Regions from separate parts of the Undibacterium sp. 14-3-2 genome, predicted to be linked through region 2. Evidence: predicted binding sites of a transcription regulator. Region 2 holds the regulator's gene; each other region holds the start of a gene.
The links. Region 2 encodes LexA, which represses DNA repair genes until DNA is damaged. Its sites were predicted from a motif close to ACTGTATNNNNATACAGT; they were not measured.
Positions count from the first base shown of each region.

Region 1 (5,024 bases), on a different contig from region 2:
TGCGCATCAGCCAAAGACCCCATGTAAAAACCAGCGCGGTGCATTGCTTTCAGGATCGCTGGAACGTTCACGGTAAATCCAGTAACGGACATGATCTGCGCTGGTGGCGACAAAATAATCGCGTGCCTGGGTTTGTGCAGTCCACCAGCCCGCTTCTATGCGCTCTGCGGGTGAAACTATCGTCAGTATTGAACGGTAATACGGGCGATGTTGCCGCAACGTCAGCGGCAGTGGTTGCGGCAATAACCATGCGGGTCTGTGGAGCAGGGCGGCAGCAGGCACATCTGCACCTGCCGGGCGTTTTTGCATGACCGATATCCATTGATTCGCAATTTCAGGCCGGTGATCGGCCAGTGGCGCGGCTTGCAAGACATGATCCTCGCCCAGCCGGGCCACCAGCAAGGCCAGCAAACGCTGATGGTCTTCCGGCTTTCCTCCCGGTTCAGGAAATAAGGATTCGCTTTGCACATCAAGTGCGACTGTTTCCGGCGCTTCCAGCACCAGCGCAATCACCGCGGATGGCAGACTGAGTTGCGCTAACTTTTCTTTCAACAAGGGCAGCAAATGTGCGTCTTGCCAGCAAGCCTCTGCCATGGTGACATTCAGTATGCTTGGTGCTACCGCCTGACGACCGCGCTCATGCTGCAACTGCAGGCGGATTTGCTTAACCGCCAGACGATGCGCGCTGAGCCAGCCGGTTAATTGCCTGAGCAAACTATGGCAATACGTCAGGATCATATCGCTGCGCTCAAGTCTGTCGGGCAACTCCAGCCGGGCGTGGAATTCAGGCGCAGCAACTACCCAGGTGAATAAGCTGCTTTGTCTACCATAGACCTGATCCAGTTCATCCAGCAAGACTTTACCAAAACGGCGTTGCACGCCAGCGCGTGGCAATTGTTGTAGATGAAAAAGTGAGTGACATGCCAGCCCTTGCAATAATTCCCGACAGGGACGGGCATGTGTCAGCAGACTGACTGGCAATGCATGCAGTCTGGCGGGCAAACGCTGCGCATGCAAACACTGCGCGCCGGATTGGTGCTGACGGGCCGCATCACGCGCCAGTATGCAGGCGGCTTTGGCAAACGGGGCGCAGGCAATGGTGGTATGCAAACCCAGTATTTCCATGGTTTGCCGTACATGCTGACGCAATGCCCGCAAGCCACCGAACAGACGCAAACTGGCACCGATATCCAGCACGATGGTGGCATCTTCTGCGATGGCTACCTGCGGCGTATATTGCAACAAGGCGATGGCGGCAGCCTCTAAGGTATTTTTTTGTCTGAGTAAATCCCGCTGAAACAGCTTCGCGGTTGGTAATAACATGAGAACGCCGCCACACCGCATGCCTGCGCGTACGCCAGCCTGTTGCGCTGTTTCAGTCATCGCTGTCACACGGTTTTGTTGCAAGACGACGCTGCCGTGATCTTCTTTGCGCCGCTGCCAGCATGGTAAAAATACATCCAGCTCAAGCAAAGGGAAATGTACGGCCAGCCAGAGCTGCGTTGGCGCAGTCGACATACTGGCAGTTGCGGATTTGCGCGATCTGTCTGACGACATTTCTACATTTCGTTCATATCCTTGATGAAAGTGCGCCGTCATAGTTCAGCCTTTTTCAGCATCCGTCAGCTGGCATGCTTAGGCTGCACATGATCGCGAAAAACAGCGGAAACTTTGTGCCGGACGGATGCGGTCTCGACAGGTATAGAAGGTGAGATTTCCGGCGCACGCGGGCTGATGCAGGGATTGAGATGCGGATTGAGATACGGATGATCAGGTAAATACAAAGGCAAAGGTTCCTCGCGCAATGCCCCGCGTCGTTTCAGTAAATGCACTTGCAAACCAAATGCTGTCGGCCGCACGCTGACACGCAGAGGTGCAGGCGATGCGGAGGCTGCCGCACGTAAAGGTCGTATCAGGCAAAACAAAGTCTCTGAGGCTTGTGCTGCCAGATGCAGCCGTCGTAATGCCTCGTTGCGTATCTGTGGCTGCCAGAATAGCAAGGTACCGCAACTGCCATGTCGTAATATTTGCTCTGCTGCCCACAAACTATCGGCATGTTTATCGCAAGCCACCCACAATAATTGCGATGAGCACAATTGCTGGCTCAATAAAGCTGTGGCTTGTGGTGCGTAGGGCGGAGCCAGTAAAGCAAGCGGGCGCGACCCCATTTTTTTGATCGCTGGCAATAACAACCGTAACTCTGCAGTGCCTTCTTGTTCGGTCAGTATTTCCGTCAGTTGCCCTAATGGCCAGCCGCTATCCGGCAACTCCCGGTTCAGAGCTATGTAGCCGCTAGCCACTGTTTTTGCGGCACCGTGCGCGAGTTGCGAGGCGCGCCAGAGTGCGGGGTGCAGGTCTTGCAGGCCATTCAAAACAGGGATTTGCGTATTGTTATTCATGCCAAAATAAATTTATACTGATTATGTGTACAGTATAAATCAGACTATCTGAACTGCAATAGTTTTTCAGATGTATCCGTAATATTGCTGGAAAGTGAAGACAGATAATGCTTTGCGGGGATATGCAGATTTTTCAGTAGTGGAAAGTTTGCGACACTTTTAAATATACTGATTGCATATACAGTATTTTATGTTAAAGTACTTTCCATGGACAAACGATGAGTCAGTGATGAATGAAAGCCTCACTGAACGATGCACTCGATGATGTCCTTCAAGATCTTTTTTGTATCAGGGAAGTTCGCATTTTTCTGTAGTGACCGGAAATGCTCTGTGTTTCAAGTGTCAGAGAAAAAGTATGAACTGCCTTTATAACCAACTCGGAGATTCATTTATGGCATACCTCGACCAGTCTTTTGATACGCGCTTCAGTCTGCAATTGTCGCCAACTTCTTTTTTGCTGCGCTTAGGCCGTCGCGAGATATTTGTCTGCCGCGATTACAGACAACGTGCGTATTACGTCAATCCCGTATTGGATTGCTCCACAGGCATACAGGCCGGGCATCTGGAAATTTTGTTCTGCAAGAAATGGCTGATTATTTTATCCAAGGCAAACTGGTAAGCGCTGAGGATTCGCGCCTTATGCTTCGCAATATGCACGCCTGATTTTGCTATTTTTGTTATTGCTTGCGCATGCCGTAGGGCAGCAGTATCAGCAAGCGCAACAGCCTGAACAGTAGCCTTGCAGGTAAGGCTGGGGAAATGATCAGGGTCGTAGTATCAGTGTGCCGATATAGCCAGCGGGCAACGTCAGTGCATAGCTGCAGGAGTCTTTTAAAGCCGATGCCATCTGTTGCTGAACGTGTTCGTCGTACTCCGTCATGGCAACGCCAGCACATTTAAAACGCGCTTCCATCATCGTCCAGTACTGCGCAAACAGCGCTGCGCGTTCATCGTCTGGCGCCTGTTGTAGTGCAGCGATTTGCTGAGGGGGGAAATAGATATCGGCAACATCCTGCCAGTCATCCATAGCCTTTACTGCCAGCAGATCGATACCCGGCAGTTGTTTCTGACTGATGGCGGCCAACGATAAACCGAGCTCATGGCTGACGGAAATAAAAATTTCTTGTGTGGCGATGAAACATTGCAGTCTGCTACCAGCGATACGGATCAGTCGTATCTGTTCCGCTGCACAAGAAAATGCCTGCATCAATAATTCAGTGATGGCGAGATGCAGCTGTTGCCTGGCGACTTCGCGCTGAAGGTTTTGCGGGAAAGACAGGCTGATCACAACATTGGACTGTTGACTGAAATAGTCGAGAGCAGACAGACATTGTGATTCCCAGTCGAATACAGCAAAAGCTGGCAGACTTACGCCTTGCATGTCTGTCTCATTCGTACTTATTTGCCCGTCATCGCGGCCGGGCAACCGCGCCAATGCGAATTCGCAGGAATAAATTCCCCTTTCATCACCAGCGTCAGCGCCCCCAGGCTTGCATCATTACCGACAACTGCGCTGTACAACACGGCACTGCGCGGCCCCATGTAAACGCGTTCACCGATGTTGACATGATCAATTTTCATGACGCGATCTTCAAACAAATGGGTTTGCGGACAGGCGAGGGCATTGATTTCGCTGTGTTCGCCAATGCTGACGCAATCAAATTCAGTAATATCCGTGGTGTCCATATACACACCGCGACCAATTTTGCAGCCGAGCAGGTTGAATGCCAGCGGTAACCACGGTGTACCACGCAGATAACGCATGAAATTCGGCACAGCAATCCCTTCGTATAAATTGGTAATGCCTTCCGATAGCCAGACAAATGGCGTCCACATGGGTACGCTGGCTTTCTTGTAGCGAAAAATCAGCAGCCATTTCAGTACCAGTACAAAGACAAAGCTGCCTATCCCATACAGCAAACCTGCCGCGACCAGGTAGTACAGCACTTCAGCCCAACGGTCCTCTCCCGCCAGCGGCATCAGATCAAGAACGACGGTGTAGCCGACTGCAATCACCATCGCATGGGGCGCAATAATCCGGAAAGTTTCGACCAGCGTGCGTCCTATACGTCGCATCACTGAAGGTTTGAACGTTAAACTTTCAGGGAAACCTTTGACCTCTTCGCGTGCCGGCAAATTGATCGGTGGCGAACCTAGCCAGGTATCGCCATTTTTCATTTGCGCATTGTCTGGTGCGCAGGTATGCACGCCTATCAGCACATTTTCGGGCAATACTGTTCCATCCGGGATGTAGGCACCGTTGCCGACAAAACTACGCCGCGAAATGATAGTTGGATGCATGGTCATCCAGCCACGATCTATCTGCTCATCGCCGAGTAATACGGCGTCGGCGATGAAGGTTTCATCGCCCAGTGTCAGCATGTCCGGCACCACGCCCAATGCCGTCGAAATTTCTGCGCCTTTGCCGACTTTGGCACCCAGCATCCGGTACCAGAATGGCGCGTATACCGTCGCATACACGCCATGCAGCACATTCAGACTTGATTCCTGAATTTGATTGACCAGCCACTTGCCGCAATAGATGTTGCCATGTACCGCATAACTACCGGGAGTTAACTTCGGCAAAATGCTCCAGCGTATGCCAGCAGAAAGCAAGGCAGTACA
Region 1 covers NZ_JAENGS010000005.1:25,424-30,447, reverse strand. Annotated here, with positions in the region: gene Undi14_RS12105 (error-prone DNA polymerase) at 1-7, opposite strand, end outside; gene Undi14_RS12100 (DNA polymerase Y family protein) at 7-1,557, opposite strand; gene imuA (translesion DNA synthesis-associated protein ImuA) at 1,623-2,399, opposite strand; gene Undi14_RS12090 (hypothetical protein) at 2,791-3,018, shown strand; gene Undi14_RS12085 (4'-phosphopantetheinyl transferase superfamily protein) at 3,163-3,780, opposite strand; gene Undi14_RS12080 (Pls/PosA family non-ribosomal peptide synthetase) at 3,798-5,024, opposite strand, start outside.
Region 1: a site for LexA is predicted at 2,416-2,433, ahead of imuA (translesion DNA synthesis-associated protein ImuA). Genes of this name have one in related genera too.

Region 2 (5,024 bases):
CATACGTTCTCGGATCACTACATTGAAGTCGATTTTGATCTGTCTGACGTGATGTTTGTCGCGACATCTAATTCGTACAATATTCCGCCTGCTTTACTGGATAGGATGGAAGTGATTCGTCTTTCTGGTTACACAGAGGATGAAAAAACCAGCATTGCTCAGCGTTATTTGTTGCAAAAGCAAATTAAAAATAACGGCCTGAAAGAAACTGAAATCACGGTCGCAGAAAGTGCGATCAGAGACATTATTCGCTATTACACAAGGGAAGCTGGCGTTCGTTCGCTGGAGCGCGAAATTTCCAAGATATGTCGTAAAGTCGTCAAAATGCTTTTGCTGAAGAAGAGTGAGAAAAAAGCGACGATTACCTCCAAAAATCTGGATAAATATTTGGGTGTACGCCGTTACGATTTTGGCGTTGCGGTCAAGGATAATCAAATTGGTCAGGTAGTTGGTCTTGCATGGACGGAAGTTGGCGGCGATCTTTTGACTATCGAGGCTGTTTCTATGCCCGGCAAAGGCGGTGTTATCCGCACTGGGACCTTAGGAGATGTCATGAAGGAGTCGATCGAAGCTGCCCGCACGGTTGTGCGTAGCCGGGCTCAGCGCTTGGGCATTAAGGCTGATGTCTTTGAGAAGAGTGATATTCACATTCACGTACCTGAAGGGGCGACACCTAAAGACGGTCCTTCTGCTGGTATTGCAATGACGACTGCTTTGGTATCTGTGTTCACCGGGATTCCTGTGCGGGCAGATGTTGCGATGACAGGTGAGATCACTTTGCGCGGCGAGGTATTGCCAATTGGTGGTTTGAAAGAGAAGTTGCTGGCAGCGCATCGCGGCGGAATTAAAACTGTTTTAATTCCGGAGGAGAACGCAAAGGATCTGGCTGAAATCCCGGACAATGTAAAAAATAAACTGGAAATTATCCCGGTGCGTTGGATAGACAAGGTATTGGAAATCGCTTTGGAGCGTCAGCCGCAGCCTTTGGTTGATGCGGAAATTCCCGTTGCTGCTGGATCAAGTGAGCCTTCTGCTGATCTTGCTGTCGTGAAGCATTAATGTTGTATGGATAAAAAAACGCCCGAATTTTCGGGCGTTTTTTTTATTTAGATTTTATCTAAGCGTCATTGATAGCAATATATTTTCGTTTGATTTTCTTAGTATCAGATCCAATTTCGCATCAGCCCGACAGCCAGTCCTTCCAGTGAGAAATTTTCCTCGTTTTCATTTACTTTGATAATTGAGTAGTCAGGATTCTCAGGAATTAATTCAACAGAATTTCCGGTTTTTTTATAGCGCTTGACAGTCACATCATCGCCAAGCCTGGCAACAATAATTTGCCCATTTCTTGCAGTATCAGTCTTCTTTACTGCTAACAGATCGCCATCGAGTATGCCTGCGTCACGCATAGACATGCCGCGAACCTTGAGAAGAAAATCTGGCTTGGCAGAAAATAGTGCAGGGTCTACTTGGTAGCTGGTTTCAATGTGTTCTGATGCGAGTATTGGCGATCCGGCCGCAACTCGCCCGATTAGTGGCAGGTTTATCTGAGAAAAAACAGATTGTGATGACGCCAGTTGTTGACCTGTGATGTGACTTGATAATTCTGACTCCAGCAGGCGTATGCCGCGCGATGTTCCGGGCGCTATTTCAATCACGCCCTTTCTTGCGAGTGCCTGCAGGTGCTCTTCCGCTGCGTTGGTGGAGCGAAAGCCCAGCTCAGCCGCTATTTCAGCGCGGGTCGGCGGGAAGCCTGTATTTTGAATGGCATCTTTGATTAAATTCAGGATCTGCTCTTGTCGGGCTGTCAGCTTAAGCATTTTGTGTGAACGTAGATCATTACGCTGTATATAAAAACAGTCTGTATTTTTATACAGTGCGCTCTGAAGTGCAAGGAAATTTTGTGGCTATGTGCAATCTAATACCATCGGATTAGCTCTGTACTGAATTGATTGAATAAAACGGAAAAGTGCGTTATGATCGTCGGCTTTCCTCTTCCTGCACTCGTCTTGACGCCGAGGCAGGCTATTTTTATTGTCCACAAGGAGAATATATGCGTCATTATGAAATCGTATTTATTGTACATCCCGATCAAAGCGAGCAAGTTCCTGCAATGATCGAACGTTACAAAGCTAGCGTTGTTGCACGTGGTGGTCAGGTTCACCGCGTTGAAGACTGGGGCCGTCGTCAATTGGCTTACATGATTCAAAAATTGGCTAAAGCACATTATGTTTGCATGAACATTGAGTGCGATGCAGAAACATTGCTTGAGCTGGAAACAGCATTCAAATTCAATGATGCCGTTCTGCGTCACCTGACAGTCAAAATGAAAAAAGCTGAAACAGCACCATCTCCAATGATGAAAGCTGTTCAAAAAGAAGACGCGGCTAAAGCACAGCGCGTTGAAGCACCAGCTGCTTAATTCATTTGATTTGAAAAAGGTCGTATAAAAAACAGTGAATCAACTGACAGTGATGGCTCGTATCATAGAGAAATCAGCGATACGTTACACGCCAGCTGGGATACCAATAGCATCAGCAATATTGATGCACAGTTCGCAGCAGGTGGAAGCCGGAACGGGGCGATTGGTTGAATTTGAAATTTCCGCACAAGCTGCAGGTGAAATTTCAGGAAAATTCTCCGAACTGCCTTTAGATGTTGAGATTGCATTCACGGGTTTTTTAGCACGCAAAAATCGCAACAGCAAAAGTCTGGTATTTCATATCAATGAAATACGGGCAAATTTACTAGATTAGGAGCCACAAATGGCATTCGGTAAAAAATTTGATAAAAGCAAATTGAAGCAAAAGCGTCAACAACAAAACCCTTTGTTCAAACGCAAAAAATTCTGCCGCTTCACAGCAGCACATGTAGAAAAAGTTGATTACAAAGATATCGACACATTGAAAGATTTCGTGCAAGAAAACGGCAAAATTATGCCTGCACGTCTGACTGGTACTAAAGCACTGTACCAACGTCAAGTTGATACAGCGATCAAGCGCGCACGCTACTTAGCGTTGTTGCCTTACACTGATCTGCACACAGCGTAATTGACGACAGGTATTAGGAGAAAAATATGCAAGTTATTCTGATGGATAAAGTCGTTAATCTCGGCAATCTTGGTGATGTAGTTCGTGTTAAAGATGGTTATGCACGTAACTTTTTGATTCCACAACGCATGGCTCGCCGTGCGACTGCAGCCGCAATCGCTGAATTTGAAGCGAAACGTGCTGAGCTGGAAAAAGCAGCAGCAGCAAAATTGGCTGTAGCTCAGGCTCAAGGCGAGAAACTGGAAGGTTCTACAGTTCAGATTTCACAAAAATCTGGTGTTGATGGTCGTTTGTTCGGCTCAGTAACTAATTTTGACATCGCTGAAGCGTTGGCTAAAGTTGGTTTCACTGTTGAAAAAGCACAAGTTCGTCTGCCACAAGGTCCGTTGAAAACGGCAGGTGATCACGCTGTTTCCGTTGCACTGCATACTGACGTTGTAGTTAACGTGAATGTATCAGTTGTTGGTGAACACGCATAATTAGCTGTCAGCTAGATATAAAAAAAGCCGGGGTTTCCCCGGCTTTTTTTATGGTAAGCGTAAAATTATATAAACAATTTTGTTTATTGATGTTTATTGTTCACACCGTACTTTGTCGCCTTTAGTCGTTATTTGTAATTTGATTTAGCAGGTATAATGCGCGCCATGAAAGCCGCTACTGATCCACAACTTGATGCGATTCGCGTCCCCCCCCATTCCATTGAGGCAGAGCAATCTGTCCTTGGTGGCCTCTTGCTCGATAACGCCGCTTGGGATCGTATTGCCGACTTTATCGGCGAGGAAGATTTTTATCGTTATGATCACAGAATTATTTTTCAGTGCATTGTAAAACTGATTAATTCTTCAAGGCCAGCAGACGTCATTACTGTTTACGAGGCCTTGAATGGCATGGGAAAGGCCGAAGACGCAGGTGGTTTGACTTACCTGAATGCGCTGGCGCAAAACACACCTTCGGCTGCAAATATTCGCCGCTACGCTGAAATTGTCCGCGATCGTGGTGTGTTGCGCAAACTGATCACGGTTTCAGATGAAATTGCTGGCAGTGCTTTCAACCCTCAGGGTAAAGAAGTCAAGCAAATGCTGGATGAGGCAGAGTCCAAAATTTTTGCGATTGCTGAAGAGGGGGCGCGCGGAGCGCAGGGTTTTCAGGCAATTCAGCCTTTGTTGACGCAGGTTGTAGAACGTATCGATGAGTTATACAACCGTGATAACCAGAACGATATCACCGGTGTTCCAACTGGATTCGTTGATCTGGATAAGATGACTTCTGGTTTGCAGCCAGGCGATCTGATTATCGTTGCTGGTCGTCCATCTATGGGTAAAACGGCGTTTTCACTCAATATCGGCGAAAACGTCGCAATTGACAGCGGCCTGCCGGTGGCGGTGTTTTCAATGGAGATGGGCGGCGCACAGTTAGCGATGCGTATGCTTGGTTCTGTTGGGCGACTGGATCAGAGCCGTTTGCGCGTTGGTAAGTTGAGCGACGAAGATTGGCCTCGGTTGACGCATGCCATTCAAAAAATGAATGACGCGCAGTTATACATAGATGAAACTCCGGCGCTGAGTTCTATCGAATTGCGTGCGCGTTCGCGACGTTTGGCCCGTCAGTGTGGCAAGCTTGGTTTGATTATCGTCGATTACCTGCAGTTGATGTCGGCGAATTCTGCGGGTGAAAACAGGGCAACCGAAATTTCAGAGATTTCACGAAATCTTAAAGGCCTCGCAAAAGAGTTAAATTGTCCGGTCATTGCACTTTCTCAGTTAAATCGTTCGCTGGAGCAGCGCCCGAATAAGCGGCCTGTGATGTCAGATTTGCGTGAGTCGGGAGCGATTGAACAGGATGCCGACGTGATTATGTTTATTTACCGGGATCAGGTTTACAACCCAGACTCTCCCGATAAAGGTACTGCCGAAATTATTATCGGTAAGCAGCGTAACGGTCCAATTGGCAGCGTGCGACTGACTTTCCTTGGTG
Region 2 covers NZ_JAENGS010000007.1:131,206-136,229, forward strand. Annotated here, with positions in the region: gene lon (endopeptidase La) at 1-1,059, shown strand, start outside; gene lexA (transcriptional repressor LexA) at 1,164-1,820, opposite strand; gene rpsF (30S ribosomal protein S6) at 2,054-2,422, shown strand; gene priB (primosomal replication protein N) at 2,475-2,756, shown strand; gene rpsR (30S ribosomal protein S18) at 2,766-3,050, shown strand; gene rplI (50S ribosomal protein L9) at 3,077-3,529, shown strand; gene Undi14_RS15575 (replicative DNA helicase) at 3,695-5,024, shown strand, end outside.

Region 3 (5,024 bases), on a different contig from region 2:
GTGGAACTCGAGTTGCAATTAATCAGCTTATCGAGTTTTGATTTAACGCCTGCCAGCCCTGATTTATTACATCTCCTGAAACGCGCACCATTTCCCGGAAATGTCACTCCCGAAATTACGGAAAGCATGATAGAGATCTGTACCGATGTTCAACACAACCACAACAGTATAGAAAAGCAACTGCAAGAGATACGCGACACGCTCGTAACCGCAGCCGACCGGCTCAATATCGGCATCTGCGGCGGCGGTACGCATCCGTTTCAAAAATGGACTGACCGAAAAATTTATTCCAAGCCACGCTTTAAAGAGGTTTCCCAACTGTATGGCTATCTGGCCAAACAATTCACTATTTTCGGTCAGCACGTACATATCGGCTGCACTTCCGGCGACAACGCTTTGTTCCTATTGCATGCACTGAGCCGCTATGTTCCGCATTTCATCGCTTTATCGGCGTCATCGCCCTATGTCCAGGGTGGCGATACCCTGTTCAACTCAGCCAGGCTGAACTCGGTCTTTGCATTTCCCTTATCAGGGCGAGCGCCATTTCTATTGAAGTGGGACGATTTTGAACATCAGTATTTTGCAAAAATGGAAAAGACCGGTGTCGTCAAAAGCATGAAGGATTTTTATTGGGATATCCGCCCTAAACCTGAATACGGAACGATAGAACTCCGCGTCTGCGATACGCCGCTGACAGTGGAACGGGCGGCAGCATTGGCCGCCTATCTGCAAATGCTGTGTGCCTATTTGTTAGAAAAACGCGAAGCAGCGCCAGAAGAAGACGACTACCTTGTCTACAACTATAACCGCTTTCAGGCATGCCGCTTCGGCCTCGACGGAACCGTGGTACATCCCAAGACTTATGTCGGGTGTTCATTACGCGAAGATATTTTAACCAGCTTGCGACGCATGGAACCTTATGCTGCAACTCTCGGTAGTCAAGAAGCACTCTCGCATTTAGAACAAATTGCACACGAAGGCAACGACGCCCATTATCTTCGTCATCAATATGACGAAAGTGGTAGTACGGAAGGGATGGTCAATGCCGCAATACAACGCTTTCGTAAGGTAGTCTGATGCGCATTCATCCTGAAAGGATGACGATGATCAGTCGAACAAATCAATTTGCAATTGCTTTGTTTTGTCTTCATCCGTATCGGCTTTAGATAAACTGCTGGCCTTCACACCGAGCAATCGCAGTTTTTTATCCAAAGGTAAGCGGCGTACACACTCACCTGCATACCTGCGGATCACTTCTGCGCTTGCCGTTGTCGCGGGCAATCGGATGTCCCGGGTCGCAATACGGAAATCCGCATACCGGACCTTGATCCCTATCGTGCGACAGACATAGCCTTTGTTTCTGAGATCGTTGCTCAAGCGTTTACAGAGATCGGTAAAGATGACCGACAACGTTTCGCGGTCACGATGTGCATGCAAGTCACGCTCAAAAGTGGTCTCACGACTAATCACTTTAGGGTCCGAACTTGTTGTAATTTCCCGCTCATCAATACCGCGCGCACTGTTATACAGCCATAACGCATAATTTCGCCCGAAGGTATTCTGCAGTAATTCTGGATCAGCCTCGGCCAATTGCCCGATGGTGACGATATTCAGGCGCAGCAACTGTTCCGCTGCTTTTGGGCCGATACCATTTATTTTCTTCACAGGTAAAGGCCATATCCGCAGTGGGATATCTTCCTCATTTAAAATCGTCAAACCATTGGGTTTATCTAACTCGGAACCGATCTTGGCCAATAACTTGTTCGGCGCGACGCAAATTGAGCAGGACAAGCCCGTTGCCGCGACAACCGCTTGTTTAATTCTTGCAGCGAGCGTCGCCGACTCCTCTGGAATACCGGTCAAGTCAATATAAATTTCATCTATGCCCCGGTCTTCAATCTCAGGTGCAATGCTGGCAACGGCATTTTTGAACAACCTGGAATAATGACGATACGCATCAAAATTCGCCGGCAATAAAAAAGCATCCGGTGCTAATTGAGCTGCTTTCATCAGACCCATTGCAGAAAAAACACCAAGTGCGCGCGCCTCATATGTGGAGGTCGTCGCGACGCCGCGACCTGCATAATTTTTCAGATAAAAAAAACGGCGGCTGCCATCTTCATCAACGATTGGCGCATATTCCTGACGTCCACCGATCACAACTGGATGTCCTTTCAGTTCCGGATAGCGCAACAGCTCTACGGATGCATAAAATGCATCCATATCTAAATGCGCAATGCGGCGCGTATGAATCAACGTAGGAGTCAGCGTCATAATGACAATATCAGTGAGAAGATTTCAGCTGCGATGAACAGGACATCAGTATCCCGGTCATCTGATTTTCCCGTGCCGGATACATTTGTTGCAATCACACTGAATGAATTTTTAAGCCCGCGTACCATTGCCCTGAATATGTCTATTCTATCTGTTTTTTGTCATAAAACTGTATAAACATACAGTTAATTAAGCCTGTTTTGCGCCATATCAGCGATGACAAAGCGCAAAAATTACGTCACTATCTGAAAGTTTTCCTTTCCTGCGGCTTCAACATGAAAAAAACTTTCTCCTTTGTCTCCAGACTCATTTCCGCATGCACGATTGGTCTTGCGTTAAACCTTGCACATGCCGACGTTGCCAGACCATATGACGAAACTGCTGATGCGCCCGCCGCAGTCGCCAAAGCGCTGACGCAGGCACAGGCCAGCAACAAAAAAGTGCTGGTGATTTTCGGCGCGAACTGGTGCAAGGATTGTCTGGAGCTCGACCGTTCTATGCAAGGACAAAGCGCCGCCCTGATCGCCAGCAAATTCGTGCTGGTCAAAGTCGATGTTGGTCAGTTTGATAAAAATCTGGCGCTGGCAAACAGCTACGGCAACCCGATTAAAAAGGGTATTCCGGCCGCTGTCGTTTTAAAAGCAGATAACAGTGTCTTGTTTGCATCGAAAGGTGGTGAATTGTCGAATGCTCGCAAAATGAGTGAACAAGGCGTGTATGATTTCTTCAATCAGATCATCACGCAGCACCCGTAACATCAGGTTTCCTGCTGTCATCTGAGATACGCAGCAACGGCAGCAACAACGGCTCGCTGCCGATCATGGGCATGATATCGGTTGTGCGTTAAACACCCAATTTTCTGCACATTTTTTCTGTTTTTTTTAAGCAAGCTGATGTCTGTCACACCAACGCCACCCAACCCGGTTGCTGCAGAGATCACGGCAGCAGAGCTGAAAGCGCTGAAAGTCAGCCAAGCCTTGCTGAATAATTTCTCGCGCTTTCTGCCGGCAGTTTTTTTTCAGTATCAACGTTTTTCCGCCGAACGCTTTTGTTTCAATTATGCAAGCGAGGCGGTTGAACGTTTGTTTGAATTCAGTGCCGCAGAACTATGCACAGACGTCAATATTCTGTTCAGAAAAGTGCATCCGGCAGATTTATCTGCATTCATGCTCAGCGTCCGCACGGCGGCTGAACATCTGCACGTCTGGACGCATGAATTCCGCATCGTTCTCAAGAATGGCGAAGAGCGCTGGATGGCGGGCGAGGCCAGCCCGGAACTGCAGGCCGACGGCAGTCTGCTCTGGCATGGCTGCTTTATGGATCAGACCCGCAGCAAACAGACTGAGCGCAGCTTAATCACGGCGGAACAACAGCGGCGACTGGTCATGCAGGCCTCGAATCAGGGTTTGTACGACATCAACCTGAACACCGGCGCGGCCACCTTCAGTCCCGAATACAGCAACATGATCGAACACTCGATCGAAGAGTTTGCCGATCCGTTTGCATTCTGGGATTACTTCTGGAAGCACAGCGTGCATCCGGACGATGTTGCCGGAATAAAAGAAGCCTATCGCATCCATTTTGCCTCGAAAGGCAAAACCGATTACCACGCCGAATTCCGACAGAAAAATCGTGCAGGCGAATGGCGCTGGATTATGTCACTCGGGGCCGCTGTCGAATGGGATGAAAATCAGCGTGCCGTGCGTATCGTCGGCACCCACATCGACATTACGGAACGCAAACGCACAGAAGAACAATTGCAGCTGAATCAGGAATTGCTGCGCTCGAATAATGTCCGTTATAAAGAATTGGCGCGCGAACTGGAAATTCTGATCGCCAACGCGCCGGTAGGCATTATGTTCGTCAGCAACGGCGTCATCATCCGCGCCAATGAGGCTCTCGCCGATTTGTGCCGCTTCCCTGATGCGAAATCAATGATAGGGGTAAAAACCACTTTTCTGTACCACAACGATGAAGACTACCGCGCCTTCGGTCAGGCAGTGATACCGCGTCTCGAAGCCGATGAACTGGTAGAGCTTGAATGGTATCTGCGGCGCGCCAATGGCGAGTCATTCATGGCGCGTGTCGCTGGTCGCGCCCTGCCCGCGGAAACCTACGAAAAAGGGGCAGTCTGGATGGTCGAAGACATTACTGAACAGCGCCAGACCATGGATGCGCTGCGCGAAAGCGAAAGCCGCTTGCAGCGCATCATGAATTCCAGCCTGATCGGTATTTTGTATGGCAGTGACGGCTCCCGTCTGACGGACGTGAACCGCATGTTTTGCCAGTTGTCCGGATACTCGCGTGAAAGTCTGCTGGCAGAGCAGTTTCTGTGGCGAGTCGTGTTGTCAGAGCAGGATCAGTATCTGGTACATCAGGCATATACAGAAATGCTCAGCACCGGTACCACGGCGCCGTTCGAAGTCATGCTGCGACGTGCCGATGGTTCGGCAATACCGGTGCTGGTGGGTCTGGGTTATCTGGAAAATTCGCCGCGCGAGTGGGTCGTCTTTGTCATGGATATCAGCGAACGCCAGCGTATCAATCAGCTCAAGACGGAATTCGTGTCGATGGTCAGCCACGAACTGCGCACGCCCCTGACCTCAATCCGCGGCTCACTTGGTTTGCTGGAATCCGGCGTCGGCGGCACCTTACCTGATGCGGCCCGGCAATTGATACGGATCGCGCACAATAACAGCAAGCGCCTGGTGAATCTGGTCAACGATATTCTCGACATCGATAAACTGAAC
Region 3 covers NZ_JAENGS010000001.1:165,791-170,814, reverse strand. Annotated here, with positions in the region: gene Undi14_RS00755 (YbdK family carboxylate-amine ligase) at 1-1,077, shown strand, start outside; gene dinB (DNA polymerase IV) at 1,108-2,274, opposite strand; gene Undi14_RS00745 (thioredoxin family protein) at 2,550-3,029, shown strand; gene Undi14_RS00740 (PAS domain-containing sensor histidine kinase) at 3,168-5,024, shown strand, end outside.
Region 3: a site for LexA is predicted at 2,443-2,460, ahead of dinB (DNA polymerase IV). Genes of this name have one in related genera too.

Region 4 (5,024 bases), on a different contig from region 2:
GGCGGGGGAACGGTTACAATACCGCCCCTTTGAAGAAAAAATGGCGGCGTAAAACAAACCGATATTTGTAATCCGACCGCATAACATCAGCGCCTTCAGCATTGAAATGAAAGCGCCGACCGGCATAACCGAACAGTGACAAAAACAGCATGAGCAAAGATAGCATTCAGGACGCCGTCCATAAAAATCTGGAAAAATATTTCCGCGATCTCGGCGAACAACCCGCCTCCAATATTTACGACATGGTTGTATTAGCAGTAGAAAAACCTATGCTGGAAATGGTGATGATACGCGCCTCCAGCAACCAGTCACAAGCAGCAGACATGCTCGGCATTAACCGCAATACCTTGCGCAAGAAATTGCAGCAGCACGGTTTGCTGTAATTATTTGCCGCCAGCGCCTGACACCGATTTCCTTACTCACTTATCTTCATCATGATCAAACAAGCTCTTATCTCCGTCTCCGACAAGACCGGTGTGCTCGAATTTGCACGTGAATTGTCTGCACTCGGTGTCAAGTTGCTCTCCACTGGCGGCACCGCTAAATTATTGGCCGATAATGGTTTAGCTGTAACAGAAGTAGCGGACTACACGGGCTTTCCTGAAATGCTCGACGGACGTGTGAAAACACTGCACCCGAAAGTACACGGTGGTATTCTGGCGCGCCGCGATTTTCCTGAGCATGTTGCAGCGCTTGAACAGCATGGCATTCCGACGATAGATATGGTCGTTGTGAATCTCTACCCTTTCCAGCAAACGGTCGCCAAAGCAGAATGCTCACTTGAAGATGCGATTGAGAACATCGATATCGGTGGCCCGACGATGCTGCGCTCATCAGCAAAAAATCACAAAGACGTGACCGTGATTGTTGATCCCAGCGATTACGCCGTTGTGCTCGCAGAAATGAAGGCGAATAAAAACGTCGTCAGTTATGACACCAAGTTCACGCTGGCAAAAAAAGTCTTTGCGCATACCGCACAATATGACGGTGCTATCACTAACTATCTGACCAGCCTCGGTGAAGATAAAGCACACACGACACGCAGCGCTTATCCACAGACACTGAATCTGCATTTCGACAAAGTGCAGGAAATGCGTTATGGCGAAAACCCGCATCAGTCGGCAGCTTTCTATCGTGATTTGAAAGCAGTTGACGGTGCACTCGCCAACTACAAACAATTGCAAGGCAAAGAACTGTCGTACAACAACATCGCTGACTCTGATGCTGCGTGGGAATGCGTTAAGTCGTTCAAAGAATCCGCTTGTGTCATCGTTAAGCATGCGAATCCTTGCGGTGTGGCGGTAGCCCCGACACCATTTGAGGCATACAGCAAAGCATTACAAACCGATCCGACATCAGCCTTCGGTGGCATCATCGCATTCAACCGTGAACTCGATGGCAAAGCAGCAGAAATCGTCGCTAAACAATTCGTTGAAGTGCTGATCGCACCATCGTTCACAGCGGAAGCAAAAGCGATTTTTTCTGCCAAACAAAACGTACGTTTGCTGGAAATTGCTTTGGGCAATGAAGTTAATCAATACGATGTCAAACGTGTCGGCGGTGGCTTGCTGGTACAGGCACCGGACGCGAAAAACGTTTTGCAGGAAGAATTGCGCGTTGTTTCCAAACTTCAACCGACACCACAACAAATGGCCGACATGATGTTTGCATGGCGTGTCGCGAAGTACGTTAAATCGAACGCGATCGTATTCTGTGGCAACGGTATGACGCTGGGTGTTGGTGCAGGTCAGATGAGCCGTATTGATTCTGCCCGTATCGCTTCAATCAAAGCACAAAATGCCGGGCTGTCGCTAGCAGGTTCCGCAGTTGCATCCGACGCATTCTTCCCGTTCCGTGACGGTCTGGATGTAGTGGTCGATGCAGGTGCGACTTGTGTGATTCATCCGGGTGGCTCTATGCGCGATCAGGAAGTCATTGATGCCGCAGATGAACGCGGTGTGGTGATGGTCTATACTGGCACACGTCATTTCCGTCATTAATCATTCGCCTTGCTCTTTTGCGGGGCAAGGCACACATGAAGATTTTAGGTATCGACCCCGGATTGCGGACAACTGGATTCGGGGTTATTCATAAGCAGGGACAGAAGCTCACTTACGTGGCATCTGGCACCATCAAAACGGTCGAAGGTTCTTTACCTGAGCGGCTGAAAACTATCCTTTCTGGCGTTTCTGAAATTGTCCGCACTTATCAACCTGATTGTGCGGCGATAGAAAAAGTCTTCGTCAACGTCAATCCCCAATCCACCTTGCTGCTGGGACAGGCGCGTGGCGCAGCCATCTGCGCATTAGTCGCCGCCGATCTGATGGTCGCGGAATACACAGCGCTGCAGGTCAAGCAAGGGGTTGTCGGCCAGGGACGTGCCAGCAAGGAGCAGGTGCAGGATATGGTGCAACGTCTGTTAATGCTATCCGGCACACCAAGTGCGGATGCCGCTGATGCGCTCGGGGTTGCGATTTGCCACGCCCATAGCGGTGAAGCCCTGGCAACCTTGAGTGCCATTGCGCCCGAACTGGCCAAAAAAGGCTTGCGTGTGAAAGCCGGCAGACTGATAGGGTAAATGCTAATCCTGTCAAATAACATTCCATCTCTGGCACTCATTCGCCACTTGCTATGTCTCAATATTGATGCGCCTTAGCGGGCATTTTTACCTGAAAACCCTTATCAACACGATGATATCTCTTCCCGCATCTATTTTTATCCTCCATCACAACTCAGGAAAGCAACAGCAGCCTTGAGTGATGGAATTTCGCTGACACACTCTCGTCAAGCCGGAGAGAATCGTTTACTATCACTGCTTATTCATACAGTATGAAAGCAGTCTCATGATAGGTCGCATCGCAGGCACTCTGCTAGAGAAAAATCCCCCTCAATTACTGATCGATTGTCAGGGTGTGGGCTACGAAGTCGATGTGCCGATGAGCACGTTTTATAACCTGCCGCCATTAGGTGAAAAAGTGGTTTTGCTGACGCATCTGGCCATACGCGAAGATGCGCATGTGTTGTTTGGTTTTGGCTCAGCAGAAGAACGCGCGACCTTCCGGCAACTGGTTAAAATCAGCGGCGTCGGTGCACGTACAGCATTGTCTATTCTCTCAGGAATGTCTGTGGCAGATCTGTCACAAGCAATTACGATGCAGGAAGTCGGCCGCTTAACCCGCATTCCGGGAATAGGCAAAAAAACCGCCGAGCGCCTGTTACTGGAACTCAAGGGCAAACTCGGTGCCGATTTATTTACGTCCAGTATGGCGGCTGCAGCAGGTGATCATAGCGCCGACATTCTGAATGCCTTGTTAGCTCTGGGTTATTCCGATAAAGAAGCAATGCTGGCGATGAAATCCGTACCAAAAGATGCAGGCGTATCGGAAGGCATCAAACTCGCCCTGAAATCACTGTCTAAAGGCTGAAAAATTACATCATGAGCATACAGACAGATAATCTTTCGATCAATTTCAGCGAACAGCGCATCATTGCGGCAACACCGGTGTCCGTCAATGAAGAAGCGATTGAACGCGCATTACGGCCTAAACAACTCGACGAATATGTTGGGCAGGAAAAAATCCGTGATCAGCTGGAAATTTTCATCACGGCTGCGCGCCAGCGCGGAGAAGCACTCGATCACACCCTGCTGTTCGGCCCTCCGGGCTTAGGTAAAACCACGCTGGCACACATTATTGCCCGTGAAATGGGAGTAAACCTGCGTCAGACTTCGGGGCCGGTTCTGGAGCGTGCAGGTGATCTGGCCGCACTACTGACGAATCTGGAAGCAAACGATGTGCTGTTTATCGATGAAATTCACCGTTTGTCTCCCGTCGTTGAAGAGATTTTATATCCTGCATTGGAAGACTATCAGATCGACATCATGATCGGCGAAGGCCCCGCTGCACGCTCGGTTAAACTGGATCTGCAGCCGTTCACCCTGGTCGGTGCAACAACGCGGGCGGGCATGCTGACGAATCCTTTGCGTGATCGCTTTGGTATCGTCGCCCGCCTGGAATTTTATACGCCGGAACAACTGACGCGTATCGTCACACGTTCGGCCTCCCTCCTGAATGCACCGATACACGAAGCTGGCGCGAGAGAAATCGCTAATCGCGCGCGTGGCACACCGCGTATCGCCAATCGCTTACTGCGACGAGTGCGCGACTATGCCGAGGTGAAAGGCAATGGGGAAATCACCAAAGATATTGCCGACTCCGCCCTGAAGATGCTGGACGTAGATACCGTTGGCTTCGATCTGATGGATAGAAAACTCCTGGAAGCCATCCTGTTTAAATTCGGTGGAGGCCCCGTCGGACTCGACAATGTTGCGGCGGCAATCGGTGAAGAGCGTGACACCATTGAAGATGTACTGGAACCCTATCTGATACAACAGGGTTACCTGCAACGTACTCCTCGTGGAAGAATTGCCACATCACTGGCTTACGAACATTTTAATCTCGCACCACCGGAGAGCGAATAATAAATAAAGAGACCGCAGAAGTAAAACCGTTAGCAAACCGAACCGTTTACTCGATGTTATGAGAGTTCACTCATTCCCCAGGAGCTCAATCATCACTAGAGACGGAACGTCTCCAAAACAACATTCAGCGAATAAAAATCGAGCAAACGCGACTGATCTCAGACTCTCCTGACCGATGAAAATTCATACGCAAAAAAGCACCCGAAGGTGCTTTTTTTTATTTAAATAAACTTTCGTCTATTAAATATTAAAACGAATGGAGAATACCAACGTTAAACAGACGATCTGTCAAACCTTTGTCTGCAGCCAAACCAGCTTGATTTACGTTTGCATCATTTGTGTTACGAGAAAATGATGTGTACAAATTAGTACGTTTGGACAATGCATGGGTAAAGCCGATTGCCAGTTGTGTACTTGTGTTCGCTGTAGAGAATAAATTATTCTTAGATCGTGCTGCTGTCGCCAAGAAAGTGTCCGCTGTCGTAACTGGTACGGTAACGCCGATCATATAACCTTTTTGATCAACAACGTTTGTATCCGATGT
Region 4 covers NZ_JAENGS010000002.1:707,623-712,646, forward strand. Annotated here, with positions in the region: gene dusB (tRNA dihydrouridine synthase DusB) at 1-52, shown strand, start outside; gene Undi14_RS07650 (helix-turn-helix domain-containing protein) at 150-383, shown strand; gene purH (bifunctional phosphoribosylaminoimidazolecarboxamide formyltransferase/IMP cyclohydrolase) at 435-2,000, shown strand; gene ruvC (crossover junction endodeoxyribonuclease RuvC) at 2,036-2,578, shown strand; gene ruvA (Holliday junction branch migration protein RuvA) at 2,844-3,425, shown strand; gene ruvB (Holliday junction branch migration DNA helicase RuvB) at 3,437-4,480, shown strand; gene Undi14_RS07675 (porin) at 4,728-5,024, opposite strand, start outside.
Region 4: a site for LexA is predicted at 2,812-2,829, ahead of ruvA (Holliday junction branch migration protein RuvA). Genes of this name have one in related genera too.